Regions from separate parts of the Mycobacterium sp. NGS61 genome, predicted to be linked through region 2. Evidence: riboswitches for the same ligand, from Rfam matches in the RefSeq annotation. Region 2 holds a riboswitch; each other region holds the start of a gene.
The links. Region 2 has a riboswitch for cobalamin ahead of gjpA (outer membrane porin GjpA). Riboswitches for the same ligand answer to the same signal wherever they lie in the genome.
Positions count from the first base shown of each region.

Region 1: another riboswitch for cobalamin. It lies ahead of AC5Y3Z_RS21850 (PPE domain-containing protein); the one in region 2 lies ahead of gjpA (outer membrane porin GjpA).
Region 3: another riboswitch for cobalamin. It lies ahead of metE (5-methyltetrahydropteroyltriglutamate--homocysteine S-methyltransferase); the one in region 2 lies ahead of gjpA (outer membrane porin GjpA).

Region 1 is NZ_JCALCL010000012.1:169,829-173,918, forward strand. Features, by position in the region: gene AC5Y3Z_RS21840 (DUF3556 domain-containing protein) at 1-248, opposite strand, end outside; gene AC5Y3Z_RS21845 (cobyric acid synthase) at 300-1,772, opposite strand; cobalamin riboswitch at 1,859-2,076, shown strand; gene AC5Y3Z_RS21850 (PPE domain-containing protein) at 2,198-3,883, shown strand; gene AC5Y3Z_RS21855 (PE family protein) at 3,944-4,090, shown strand, end outside.
Region 2 is NZ_JCALCL010000003.1:265,219-269,308, forward strand. Features, by position in the region: gene AC5Y3Z_RS08870 (ABC transporter ATP-binding protein) at 1-1,317, shown strand, start outside; gene gjpA (outer membrane porin GjpA) at 1,393-2,619, opposite strand; cobalamin riboswitch at 2,765-2,947, opposite strand; gene mrf (ribosome hibernation factor-recruiting GTPase MRF) at 3,076-4,090, opposite strand, start outside.
Region 3 is NZ_JCALCL010000012.1:163,598-167,687, reverse strand. Features, by position in the region: gene metE (5-methyltetrahydropteroyltriglutamate--homocysteine S-methyltransferase) at 1-1,943, opposite strand, end outside; cobalamin riboswitch at 2,002-2,195, opposite strand; gene AC5Y3Z_RS21830 (NAD(P)H-binding protein) at 2,261-2,902, opposite strand; gene AC5Y3Z_RS21825 (TetR/AcrR family transcriptional regulator) at 2,944-4,090, opposite strand, start outside.

The DNA of each region.
Region 1 (4,090 bases), on a different contig from region 2:
ACGATGGGCTCGGCGTACCACGACCGGACATTGGTGAACCCGTCGATTCCCTTGGTGCTCAACACGATCAGCCACCCGATGAGGATGTACAGCAGGATCTTGCCGACGTAGAACAGGTGCAGCACCACCGGCGTGCCGAAACCCACCTCGGCCCAGTGCCGGGCCATCGGACGGATCTTCTCAGCGCGCGTGCCCTTGCTCCACTCGGCGAAGTCGACTTCCGGCAGTTGGGGCTTCAGGAATCCCATAAATTGACACACTAGAACGTGTTCTAGAAGTTTGGGACCTCAAGGCCGACCTCACGGCGCTCCCGGCGGGAGGAAGGGCAGCGCCGGCGGGCTCCCGCGCCGGGCCAACTCGAGTAGTGCGTCGACGTCGAGGTGCTGGTCGACGAGATCGCCGAGCAGGTCGAGGCGGCGCTCGCGGGCAGTGCCGAAGCGGGTGCCCGACGGGGCGATCCCGAGTGTCTCACGCAGGAAGACCTCGCGCAGGGCGTCACCTTCCAGAGAACCGTGCCACATGGTGCCGAACACGGCAGCGGCGCGCGCACCGCCGGGAAACGGGTCTGCGGCGCCGACCTCCACCCGGCCGTGGTGAATCTCGTACCCGGACGCCGGCACCCCCAGCCCCTCACCGCGCGGCAGCCGCAGCACCTTCTGGGCGTCGAACGTCGTCGTCACGTCGAGCAGACCAAGGCCGGGGACCTCGGCAGGTCCAGCCCCTTCGACGCCATGCGGGTCCCGGATCACCCGGCCCAGCATCTGGAACCCGCCGCAGATCCCCAGCAGTGGCTTACCCGCCGCGACGTGCAGCCGCACCGCGCGGTCCAAGTCCCGCGAGCGCAACCAGGCCAGGTCGGCGATCGTCGCGCGGGTACCCGGCAGCACGATGAGGTCCGCATCGCCCAGCGCCCGGGGGTCTGCGGCGAACACGACGTCCACTTCGGGTTCCAGCCCCAAAGCGTCGATGTCGGTGAAGTTGCTGATCCGGGGAAGCCGCACCACGACCACCCGGCGGGCCGGCCCGGCTGCGCGCCGGCCCGTCAGATCGAGCGCGTCCTCCGAGTCCAGCCACAGGTCGGGATGCCACGGCAGGGTGCCGTACGCCCGTCGCCCGGTGAGCCGTTCCAGGTCACGCAGACCCGGCGCGAGCAGGTCGAGGTCACCGCGGAACTTGTTGACCACGAACCCCGCGATCAACGCCTGGTCCTCGGCGGACAGCAGCGCGACGGTGCCCAGAAACGCTGCGAACACCCCGCCGCGGTCGATGTCACCGACCACCACAGTCGGCAGTCCCGCGTGCCGGGCCAGTCCCATGTTGACGTAATCGCCTGCGCGCAAGTTGATTTCGGCCGGACTGCCGGCCCCTTCGGCGACAATGACGTCGTAGCGGCCGGCGAGGTCGTCGAAGGCGCGGTGTGCCGCCGCGGCGAGCGTCCGGCGTCCTTGGAACCAATCCGTCGAGTCCAACTCCCCCCACGGTCTGCCCATCAACACCACGTGGCTGCGGTGGTCGCTGCCCGGCTTGAGCAGCACCGGGTTCATGGCGGGCTCAGGCACGACTCGAGCCGCGAGTGCCTGCACCCATTGCGCGCGCCCGATCTCTGCTCCCGCGCCGTCCGCACCAACACAGACCATCGAGTTGTTGGACATGTTCTGCGCTTTGAAGGGCGCCACCCGCACTCCGCGCCGCACCAGGGCGCGGCACAGTCCGGCGGCGACGGTGCTCTTGCCGGCGTCGCTCGTCGTACCCGCCACCAGCAGCCCAGACATCAGCACGAGCATGCCAGTCCTTCGCGACGACTGGCCTCAAGGGCGGGGTGTCAAGTATTCTGATGCCCGCAGCTGGTTTGCTGGTGGCAACGTGAGGAGTCGCCGGCATCGAGCGGCGAACGCTCCTTCAGGTTCGTCGCAAGAGGGAACCCGGTGGAAATCCGGGACTGTCCCGCAGCGGTATGCAGGAACGAACGCCGTCATAAGCACTGGCCCATAGCCCGGGCCGGGAAGCGACGGCCAGTAGGTGCACCGAAGGTGCGTGCCTGTGAGTCCGAAGACCTGCCAGCTGTGCCGGACGCGTCGTGTCCGGCGCACGTCGCCTCGTGGACTGGGCGGACGGCCTTTGCTGGAATGTCATCGTTCCAGCGGCTGGGCGTTCTGGGAGTGGCGACGGGCATCCCGTCGTGTCAAAGGAACGTTCGATGACCGCCCCGATCTGGTTGGCTTCGCCGCCGGAACTGCATTCAGCGCTGTTGAGCAGCGGGCCCGGACCGGGCCCATTAGAGGCGTCCGCGGCGGAGTGGACCGCACTCAGCGTGACCTACACCGAAGCGGCCGACGAGTTGTCCGCGCTGCTGGCCGATGTGACGGCGGGCGCTTGGGCCGGCCCGACGGCGGCCGGCTATGTGGCCGCCCATGCGCCGTATCTGGCGTGGCTGACGCAGGCCGGCGCCGACAGCGCAGCGAAGGCGGCCCAACAGCACGCCACCGCCGTCGCTTACACGAGCGCGCTCGCGGCGATGCCGACCCTGGTGGAACTGGCCGCCAATCACGCCACGCACGCGGTGTTGACGGTCACCAACTTCTTTGGCATCAACACCATTCCGATCGCACTCAATGAGGCCGACTACGCACGCATGTGGATCCAAGCCGCAACCGTGATGGGCACCTACGAGGCGTTGTCCACGGCGGCGGTGACCGCCACCCCGCAAACCGGTCCGGCTCCGGAGATCCTGCGAGCCGAGGCGCAGCGGGCCGCCACAGCAGCGGAATCCAGCACTCCATTCGAGCAGTTCCAGCAGTGGTTGTGGCAGACCTACACCACTTTCTACAACGACGTCATCCAGCCGTTCATCGACGCGATCGCCAATCTCCCGTACTTCCAGGCGATGTTCGGCGGTTTCGACCCCTACCTGGTCATCCTCGGCAATCCGCTCACCTACTTCAGTCCGCTGAACATCGCGTTCGCCCTCGGCTACCCGATGGACCTCGCGACCTATGTGGCACTGCTGTCCCAGATGTTCTCGTTCGTCGCGCTCGACCTCACCGCGGCGTTCGCGTCCGGCAATCCGGCGACCATCGGTTTCACCATCTTGTTCGTCACCGTCGAGATCATCGGCACCGTGGTCACCGACACCATCGCCCTGCTGAAGACGACGTTGGAGAGCACTCTGGTCCTGACGCTGGCCGTCGTGCCGCTGCTGACCGCTCCGCTGGTGCCGCTGGCGGCCGGAGCGGTACTGGCGCCGCTGGGTGTCAAAGGTTTGCTGGCATTGGCCGCGGCGGCGCCGCCTCCGCTGCCCGGCGCGACTCCCCCACCGCCGGTGGCGGCGTTGGTCCCCAGCGTCCCGTCTTCCACGCCAGGCCCGACGCCGACTGCCGTGGAAGCGGTGACGCCGTCGCCTGCCCCCGCACCGGTGACGCCACCGACTGCCGCGCCCCCGTCGGTCACCGGTTCGGGCATCGGTCTGGGTATGCCGGACTACGGCTACCTGGTGGGGGGTTTGAGCTTGGCGGCCAAACGGGGGTCGGCCAGCGCAGCGCGGAGGAAGGCATCGGAGCCCGACGATGCCGCTGTCGCGGCGCCGGCGCCCGCACCCGAGGAGCCCACCGGTGCGCCAAAACGCCGTCGCACCAGAGCTTCTGTGGTGGGCCGCGGTCGGGAATACGCGGATCTGGATCCGACGGAGAACGTGGCCGTCGACGACCGGTTGGCCTTGGTCAGTGCGTCGGGCAGAAACGCGGGCACACTGGGATTCGCCGGTGTCGCACCCGAGCGCGGAGCCAGGCCGGTGGGGTTGATCGCCGACGACGATCCCGCGCCACGCGTCCCGATGTTGCCGAACACGTGGGAACCTGATGATCAATCGGAGGTGAACCATCGTTAAGCGCACGAAATAGCCCGCTTTCCCCGATAATTGGACAAACCTGGCAGAGGAGTGTGACTCATGACGTTGCGAGTGGTTCCCGAAGGACTGGCCGCTGCCAGCGCTGCGGTGGAAGCGCTGACCGCGCGGCTGGCCGCCGCGCACGCCGCAGCGGCGCCGTTGATCACCGCGGTGGTGCCGCCGGCGGCCGACCCGGTATCGCTGCAA
Region 2 (4,090 bases):
GACTGGCGCATTGGCATCGCTCTGACCGTAGGTGCCGTGCTGTGCGCGCTGTCGCTGAAGATGTATATGGGCATCGTGCACCGCAACGACGCCCAGTACGAACACGACGTGGCAGCGACCGCGTCCCGCATCGTGGAGTTCGCCCGCCAGCAGCCGACTTTGCGAGCGTATGGGGTGCTGGACCGTCGATCGCTGGGCGCGCTCGAGGAATCCCTTGTCCAGCAACAACACTCGCAGTCGCGGTTGACTATCCGCGGTGCGTGGGGACTGATTGGATGCTTCGGGACGATGCAACTCGTCGTTACCACGATCATCGGGTTGACGGTCGCCCTGACCTTGCGCGGCGATCTTGCGGTGCCGACGCTGATCGGGCTGTTCATCATCACGTTGCGCATGATCGATCCGATCTCTCAGCTCGGCGACCTGGCCGGTCACGTACAAGTCAACGCCGACGCGATCGTTCGAGTGCGCGAGTTGCTGGCCGTGCCACCGCTGCCGGAGCCCGACCGAGCGGCGACGCCCGCCGGTGCGGACATCGAATTGCGTGGTGTGCGATTCGGGTACCACCACCGCGATTCGAGCCACGAGGTCATAAGCGGCGTCGACGCCACCATCCCGAGCGGCAGTCTTACCGCGATCGTCGGCCCGTCCGGCGCCGGGAAGACGACGTTGCTCAGACTGATTGCCCGCTTCTTCGACGTCGACGACGGCAGCATCCGCATCGGCGGCTACGACGTACGCGAACTCGGCACCAGCGCAGTCGCACACCTGACCGCGCAAGTATTCGACGACGCTTACCTTTTCGACGGCACCATCGCTGACAACCTGCGGATGACCGATCCTGATGCCGCAGAAGCCGAGCTGTCCCACGTTGCCGGCATCGCCCGGCTCGACGAAGTCATCAACCGGCTGCCCAACGGGTGGAACACACGCGTTGGCGAAGGGGGGTCGGCGCTCTCGGGCGGGGAAAGGCAGCGTGTCGCGATTGCCCGCGCGTTGCTCAAGAATGCGCCGGTCGTGCTCCTGGACGAAGCTACGGCCGCGCTCGATGCCGTCAACGAGGCCGCCGTGGCCGCAGCCATCCGCGAACTAGCTCACGAGCGCACGGTTATCGTTGTCGCACATCGACTTTCGACGGTGATAGACGCCGACCAGATTCTTGTCCTCGATGACGGTCGGATCAGCGCACGCGGACGTCACGAGCAGCTGGTCGCAAACCAGGGGACCTATACCAGGTTCTGGGAAGAGCGGTTGCGTGCCCGAGGCTGGCAACTTCGGCGCGATCAGCCGACCCCTGCTGCGTCCGGGTCGGCATAGCCTGCCCCAGCGGAAGATGCCGCGCCGTGTGGGCACCATTTCTACCGCTGAGGCAGGTGTTCGCCGAGAGTTTGCCTACATCTCGACTGGCAGGGGAGGCGGCTCCAAGCCGCCGCCGAATATCTGTCCGACGATGCTGAACAGATTCGCCGTCGCCGCGATCGGACCGACCGGGAGCGCGGGAATCGGCAGGATGCCTTGGAACTCGTCTTCAGTGAAAGTGAGCTCGACTCCGATCGAGTTCAACAGCGAACCGCCGACGCCGTTATAGATCGGTCCGGCGGCACCGTACACAACCTGCCCCGGACTGAAGAGGCCACCGAAACCAAGGCTCAAGCCGGTGACTTGTTCGGTGCCCCCGGTGGGACCGCTGATGAACTGGTTGACTAGCGGCGCAAGGGGATCCAGGTTCAACGTGGCCCCGTTGAAGAAACCGTCAACGACGTTGGCCGGTGTGTTCAACAGGCCGGTGAGCGCCCCCGTCACATTGCCGCCGGTGATATCGGCGAGGACGCCGCCGGCGCTGTTGAGCAGCGCGACGCCGGGGCTTGCGAATGGACCCACGGCACCCATGAGCAGGCCGCTCAAGGGTGAAGCTGCGAAGTTCAGGACTTCAGTGAGCACTACTCCCACCGGCCCGTCGGGGAGGAAACTCTCGATCAGCCCGGTATAGATTTCGTTGTGCGCGTTGGGCACGTACGTCACCGGGTCGGAGATCGTCTGGGTGATACCGCCAAGCGTGTGCTGGGTGACCGCGAGTGCGAGGTCTCTGGGGGCACCGACCAGGGGTATCGCCTGTGCAGCAGCCTGCAGCTTGGCAAAGAAGCCCGCGGGGTTGGTGACGAGGTGGTTGATGCCACCGGTGAACGTGTTCAGGCCGACCCGCGAGGCTCCGAACACCGTCTCGGCGTTCTGCGCCGTCGTCGCGACGACCTGCTCCCACCGGGTGATCGGGTCGACGGCAGTCGCGGCCGCGGGTGCATGGGATGAGCCCAGTGCGCCGAGCAGGTTCTGCTGCGCGTTGGCGACCTCGGCACTTGTGTAGGCCCCGACGCTGGAATTCATCGAGCTGACGAACTCGGTATGAAACGCCAGCGCGTGTGAGTTGACCGACTGGAACTGCCGGCCGAAGTTCTCGAACAACGACGAGATCGCGATGGAGATCTCGTCCTCAGCTGCGGCCGCGATTCCCGTGGTGGGTCCCGAAACCGTCGCGGCGGCATCGGCGAGCGCTCGGCGGATACCCGACAGATTTTGTGCTGCGCTCTGCATCAGATCCGCACTTGCGGTCACAAACGACATGCTTGCTCTCCCTTATTCGTTCGCCAGTACGGTGACCGCCGGTCGGAAAAATTTGCACAGGCGTCGTACGGCCAACCGCACAGGAGGTGGCAAAGGACGCGCAGCATCTGAGGTGGCGGCTTTCTCCGGGGTGCTCCGCCCCGGGTTAGCAGGATGCGATGACACGAGTCTCCTGGCTCTCGGATCGCCGCTCGCCTCGCCTTCCAGCCAAATGGCCGTGGCATGTGAGGGTCGCTCCCCGATGACAGTGGCGGCACCGCGCCGGATTCGCACCGGCTTCCTGCGTCGTCATCGCCGTACGGGCGACATTGTTACACGCCGGGGACCCCCAACGGAACAGGCAGGCCCGCCCCGGCTGCCACGGCGGTGACCTCGTCGGAGCGATGGCATCGCAGCGGCACGGTGTGAGTCCGTCCGTCGCGATTACCGCGCCACCCCTAATTGCCCTCGTTGCAACTAGTTCGCTCGATGGTCGGCGTTCTGAATGGCGGCCATATCGTCGAAAGAATCGGCGGTTTCGGTGAGGTCTTCGCTCCAATCGCCGAACGGATCTGGATAGCGGTCCCAGTCAGCGGGGGAGCAGAGTTCGTCGTCGGTGAGCAGAGCACGGCCGAGACCATCGAGGATTTCGCCGGAGTCCGCGCTGTAGACCAGGATCGTCATTGCCGTGTGCCGGTCGCCGTGCAGGGGGTCCCACCTCAACTGGGCGAGGGCACGGCGTTCGTCGTCGACGCCGGCCAACTCCGCGTCGGTCATGGCAGTGAGCCACTTGTCTGCTGAACCGACCCGCCATCCACCTCCCGCCGATTCCAGCCACATCGCCTGCTGGTCCTGACCGGCTAGCCACAAGCGACCTCGAGTTCGGATCACTCCCTCCAGCAACAGCTCCATGCGGTCGTACAGACGCTGGGGGTGAAACGGACGCTGGGCGCTGAACTCGACAAGTTGGACGGTGCCGGTGGGCTCGAGGGGAGGTTGCCCGGATAGCAACGGGCCGTGCGGATCATCGTCTCGCCCCCGGCGCGCACGACTGTCAAGGCCGGCGAGCACCTGCTCAATTCTGTTCGCTCCGTAGCCGATCCGTGCGCGGGGCGCCAAGCGTCGCAGCACCGTGGCCAGGATTGGCTCCACATCGCTGAGAACGATGACATCCGCGAATTCTGCCTGTCCGACCACCACCTGCGCCTCGGTACGTCCGTCGTCTAATTCGCCCTCACCCAGAACCTGGCGCAGCCACCGCGACGAGTCGACGCACGTCACGACCGCCGCGATCCGAACATCAAGGGCCGCAGGGCCGTCGATGTAGCCGGACGCCACCCTGATCCGGACATTGTTGATCGCCCAGCAGATCGGTTCCGGTTCCAGCCAGGGTGCGAGGTGGACCACGATACGGTCCACATCATCGCGGCGGCTCAGCTGACGCAGCAGCACGAGAAGGTCGTTGCGGATGGTGCAGGAAACACATCCGTGT
Region 3 (4,090 bases), on a different contig from region 2:
TGCAGATACTCGTCCTGCTCGGCGCGTCGCAGCGGCAGCAGTTCCCGCAACGCCGGCTCGTCGACCTGGATCACCGCGATCCCGGCCGACTGCAGATCCACCGTCTCGTCCCGGATCGCCAGGGCGACCTGGTTGGCGGTGTCGGCCAGCGGCTGATCGTCGCGGACGAATGACCACGCCAGGATGGTCACCGGACCGGTCAGCATACCCTTCACCGGCTGTTCGGTCAGCGACTGCGCATAGGTGATCCACTCGACCGTCATCGGGTGCGGCCGGGACACATCGCCGAACAGGATCGGCGGGCGGACACAGCGGCTGCCGTAGGACTGCACCCAGCCGTTGTCGGTGGCGAAGAAGCCGTCGAGCTGTTCGGCGAAGTACTGCACCATGTCGTTGCGTTCCGGCTCGCCGTGCACCAACACGTCCAGCCCGAGTTGCTCCTGCAGTTTGATGACGTCGGCGATCTCGGCTTTCATCCGACGCTCGTACTCCGTCTGGTCGATCTCGCCGGATCGCAGCGCGGCCCGTGCGACGCGGATCGCCGAGGTCTGCGGGTAAGAACCGATCGTCGTGGTGGGCAACACAGGCAGCTGCAGCCGCGCCTCCTGACTGGCCCGCCGCTCAGCCGGGTCACCGCGATGCGTGCCGGACGCCACGATGTCATTGATGCGGGCGCGGACGCGATCGTTGTGCAAGCGCGGATCCTGCTTGCGCGAGGCCACCGCCGCATTGGATGCCTCGATCTCATCGGCGACCGCCTCGCGTCCCTCGCGCAGTGCACGCGCGAGAACGACGACCTCTTGCACCTTCTCGGCGCCGAACGCCAGCCAACTGCGCAGTGCATCGTCCAGGCCGGTTTCGGGTTCCAGCGAATACGGGACGTGCAAGGTTGAGCACGACGTCGACACCGCCACCGTGGCCGCCGAGCCCAGCAGACTCGCCAGCTTGCTCAGCGCGGACTGCAAGTCCGTGCGCCAGATGTTGCGGCCGTCCACCACGCCGGCCACCAGCGTCTTGTCGGCCAGTTCTGGAACGGCCGCGATCCCCGTGTCAGCGCCGTAGACCAGGTCGACACCGATGGCCTCGACGGGTGTGCGGGCCAGCCCTGCCAGCGACGCGCCCGGGTTGCCGAAGTAGGTGGCGACGTAGATCGACGGCCGGTGGGCCACTCCACCCAGAGCGTTGTAGACCGCCTCCGCGAGTGCCGGAGCGTCGGGGGAGATGTCAGTGACCAGGGCGGGCTCGTCGAACTGGACCCACAGGGCGCCGCTGTCGGCGATCAGCGCCAGCAGTTCGGTGTAGATCGGCACCAGTTCCTGCAATCGTTCGATGGGAGCCGTAGCGCCGTCTACGGCCTTGCTGAGCAGCAGGAACGTGACCGGACCGATGATGACGGGACGCGCGGGGACGCCCAGCTCGTGGGCTTCCTCCAGCTCGGCGAGCACCTTGTCGGGGTGCAGCCCGAACCGGGTGGACGGGCCTATCTCAGGGACCAGATAGTGGTAGTTGGTGTCGAACCACTTGGTCATTTCCAGCGGCGATATCTCGTCGTTGCCGCGCGCCGCCGCGAAGTAGCGGTCCAGCTCGTCAGAAACCCCACCGACGCGGGCCGGCAGCGCGCCGAGCAGGACCGCGGTGTCGAGCATCTGGTCGTAGTAGGAGAACGTGTTCACCGGCACCGAGTCCAGGCCGGCGGCGGCCAGCTGAGTCCAGGTGTCGCGGCGCAGCGACGCGGCGACCGACTCCAGGTCGGATCGGCTGGTGCGGCCGGCCCAGTAGCCCTCGGTTGCGCGCTTGAGTTCGCGGCGCGGGCCGATGCGGGGGGAGCCGGTGATGGTGGCGGTGAATTTCGGAGAAGTTGGTGCGGTCACGAGCTGGTCCTTCGGATTCGACGGTGTGGACACCGCCCGCGGACGCGCAACCGATCGCGCTACGGCATGCATCAACCGCAACGGCCCCGGCCAAACGCCCATTCCACGAGGCGATGTGCCGCCGAACGCGGCGCGTCCGGCACAGCTGGCAGGTCTTCGGACTCACAGGCGCGCACCGGGTGGTGCTCCTACTGGCCGTCGCTTCCCAGTCCGTTCACGGGACCAGTGCTTGTCAAAGACGGCGGTCGTTCCTGCATACCGCTGCGGGACAGTTCCGGATTCTCACCGGATTCCCTCTCGCGAGCCATCAAGGCCTCGCTTGATGCCGGCGCCACAGGTGCGACGACGGCAGACCAGCTGCGTCGCCAAGGCTACTCTGTGCGCGATCTTCAGGTCGCCAGCGCTTCGGCGATCGGGACGTCGCCGTTGTTGAACTCGACGGTCCGGCCGATTGTCGAGTCGTCGGCGAGGACGGCGGCGGCGACGGCTGCCACGTCGGCCCGCGCTACCGATCCTTTGGCTTCGCCTATCGCGATGCGCCCGGTTCCCGGGTCTTCGGTGAGTCGGCCCGGTCCCAGCACGGTCCAGTCCAGGTCGGTGGCGCGCAGGTGTTCGTCCGCGGCCGCTTTGGCCTCGGCGTAGGCGAAGAACGAGTCATCCTCAGGCACACCGTGGTTCGCCCCGGCGCCGAAGTAGGACACCATGACGAACCGGCTGACGCCGGCCTGCGCTGCCGCGTCGATCACCCGGATCGCGGCATCGCGGTCCACGGCATAGGTGCGCGCCGCGTCGCCGCCACCGGCCCCGGCGGCGAAGACGACGGCGTCGTGACCCGCCAGCAGGCCGGCAATGTCGTCGGTGCCGAGCTCCTCGATGTCGGCCGTGGTCGGTTCGGCACCGGTGTCCGCAACGTCGCTGGTGTGGCCGGGATTGCGGACGATCGAGGTCACCTGGTCGCCACGCTCGGTCAGGATTCGGGCCAGCTGCAATGCGACCTTGCCGTGGCCGCCGATGATGATGATGTTCGCCATGACGTCGACGTTACGCGTGGCACCCGAAACGGATGACTGGTCTACTTGCCGCGCACCGCGACGCCGCGCAACACGGTGTCCCGCGCCAGGATGAGCGACGTGCGGGTGCCCACCTCGCGCAGGATGTTCTCCGGTATCCACTGCATGCCGATGACGCAGCGCGCCAACATGGTGGCCGACGGCGCCTCGAGGCGGATCTCTGCAGACCGGATGCCTTCGGAGAGCAGCGATTTCATCTGACGCAACCGGGTCGTGTAGGACCAACCCGGGTTGACCGCGTCGCGGGGCGGAGACTGACGCATCCACGCGAGTTGAATCCTGAACTCATCGGAGAACTGGTCCAGAGCGTTGACATTGACCCAGCTCAGCGCGTCCAGCTTTTCGATGGTCGTCGCCTCCGCACGCAACACGGCGACCCATCCGGCTTCGACCTTCTGGCCGAACGAGCGCATGATCGACGCCAGCAGTTCGTCTTTGGAACCGATCACCCGGTAGACGGTGCCGGTACCCAATCCGGCTGCCGATGCGATGTCGCGGATGGTGGTGACTTCGTACCCCTTGCGGCCGAACTCCGTTCGGGCCACCGCACGTAAGTGAGCCGCTTTATCGCTCGGGTCGGCTTCGTTGTCGTCGGCCCATGTGTCGATGACGTCGGTGGCCGCGCTGAAAGCCTTCGACCGATCCAGCACCCGATCCGCAGGTGGTCGGCATGCCAAGCCCTGCAAGATGATTCGACACAGCAATGCCGCCACCTGGTCGGCTGAGGAATTGTGCCGCATGACGTCCAGACCGACCTGCAGCATGGTCTGACAAATCCGATCGGCCAGGATCGGCAGATCGGCGTCGGTGATGTAGCCACTGGATCGAGCGGCGCGCAGCGTCTGCAGCATCGCCTCCTGCACTGCGGTGGGCTGCTGGCGGGTCAGCTTCATCAATTCGGGGTCCGCGCTGGGGCCCTCGTAGAACGACATCTGCAGCGCAGCCCGGTGTCGCACCGCGCAGTTGGCGATCGCGCGGCCCAACTCGACGATCTTTTCGGCGGGCGGACGCGGATCCGGCTCGTCCAGCTTGGCCTGAGCGCTCTGCCCGATGCGGTCCAAATCGGCCTGGTAGCGACGAATCAGCTCGACCAGAATCGCCTCTTTGGACTCGAAATGGTGGTAGAGGCTACCCGGGAGAATGCCTGCC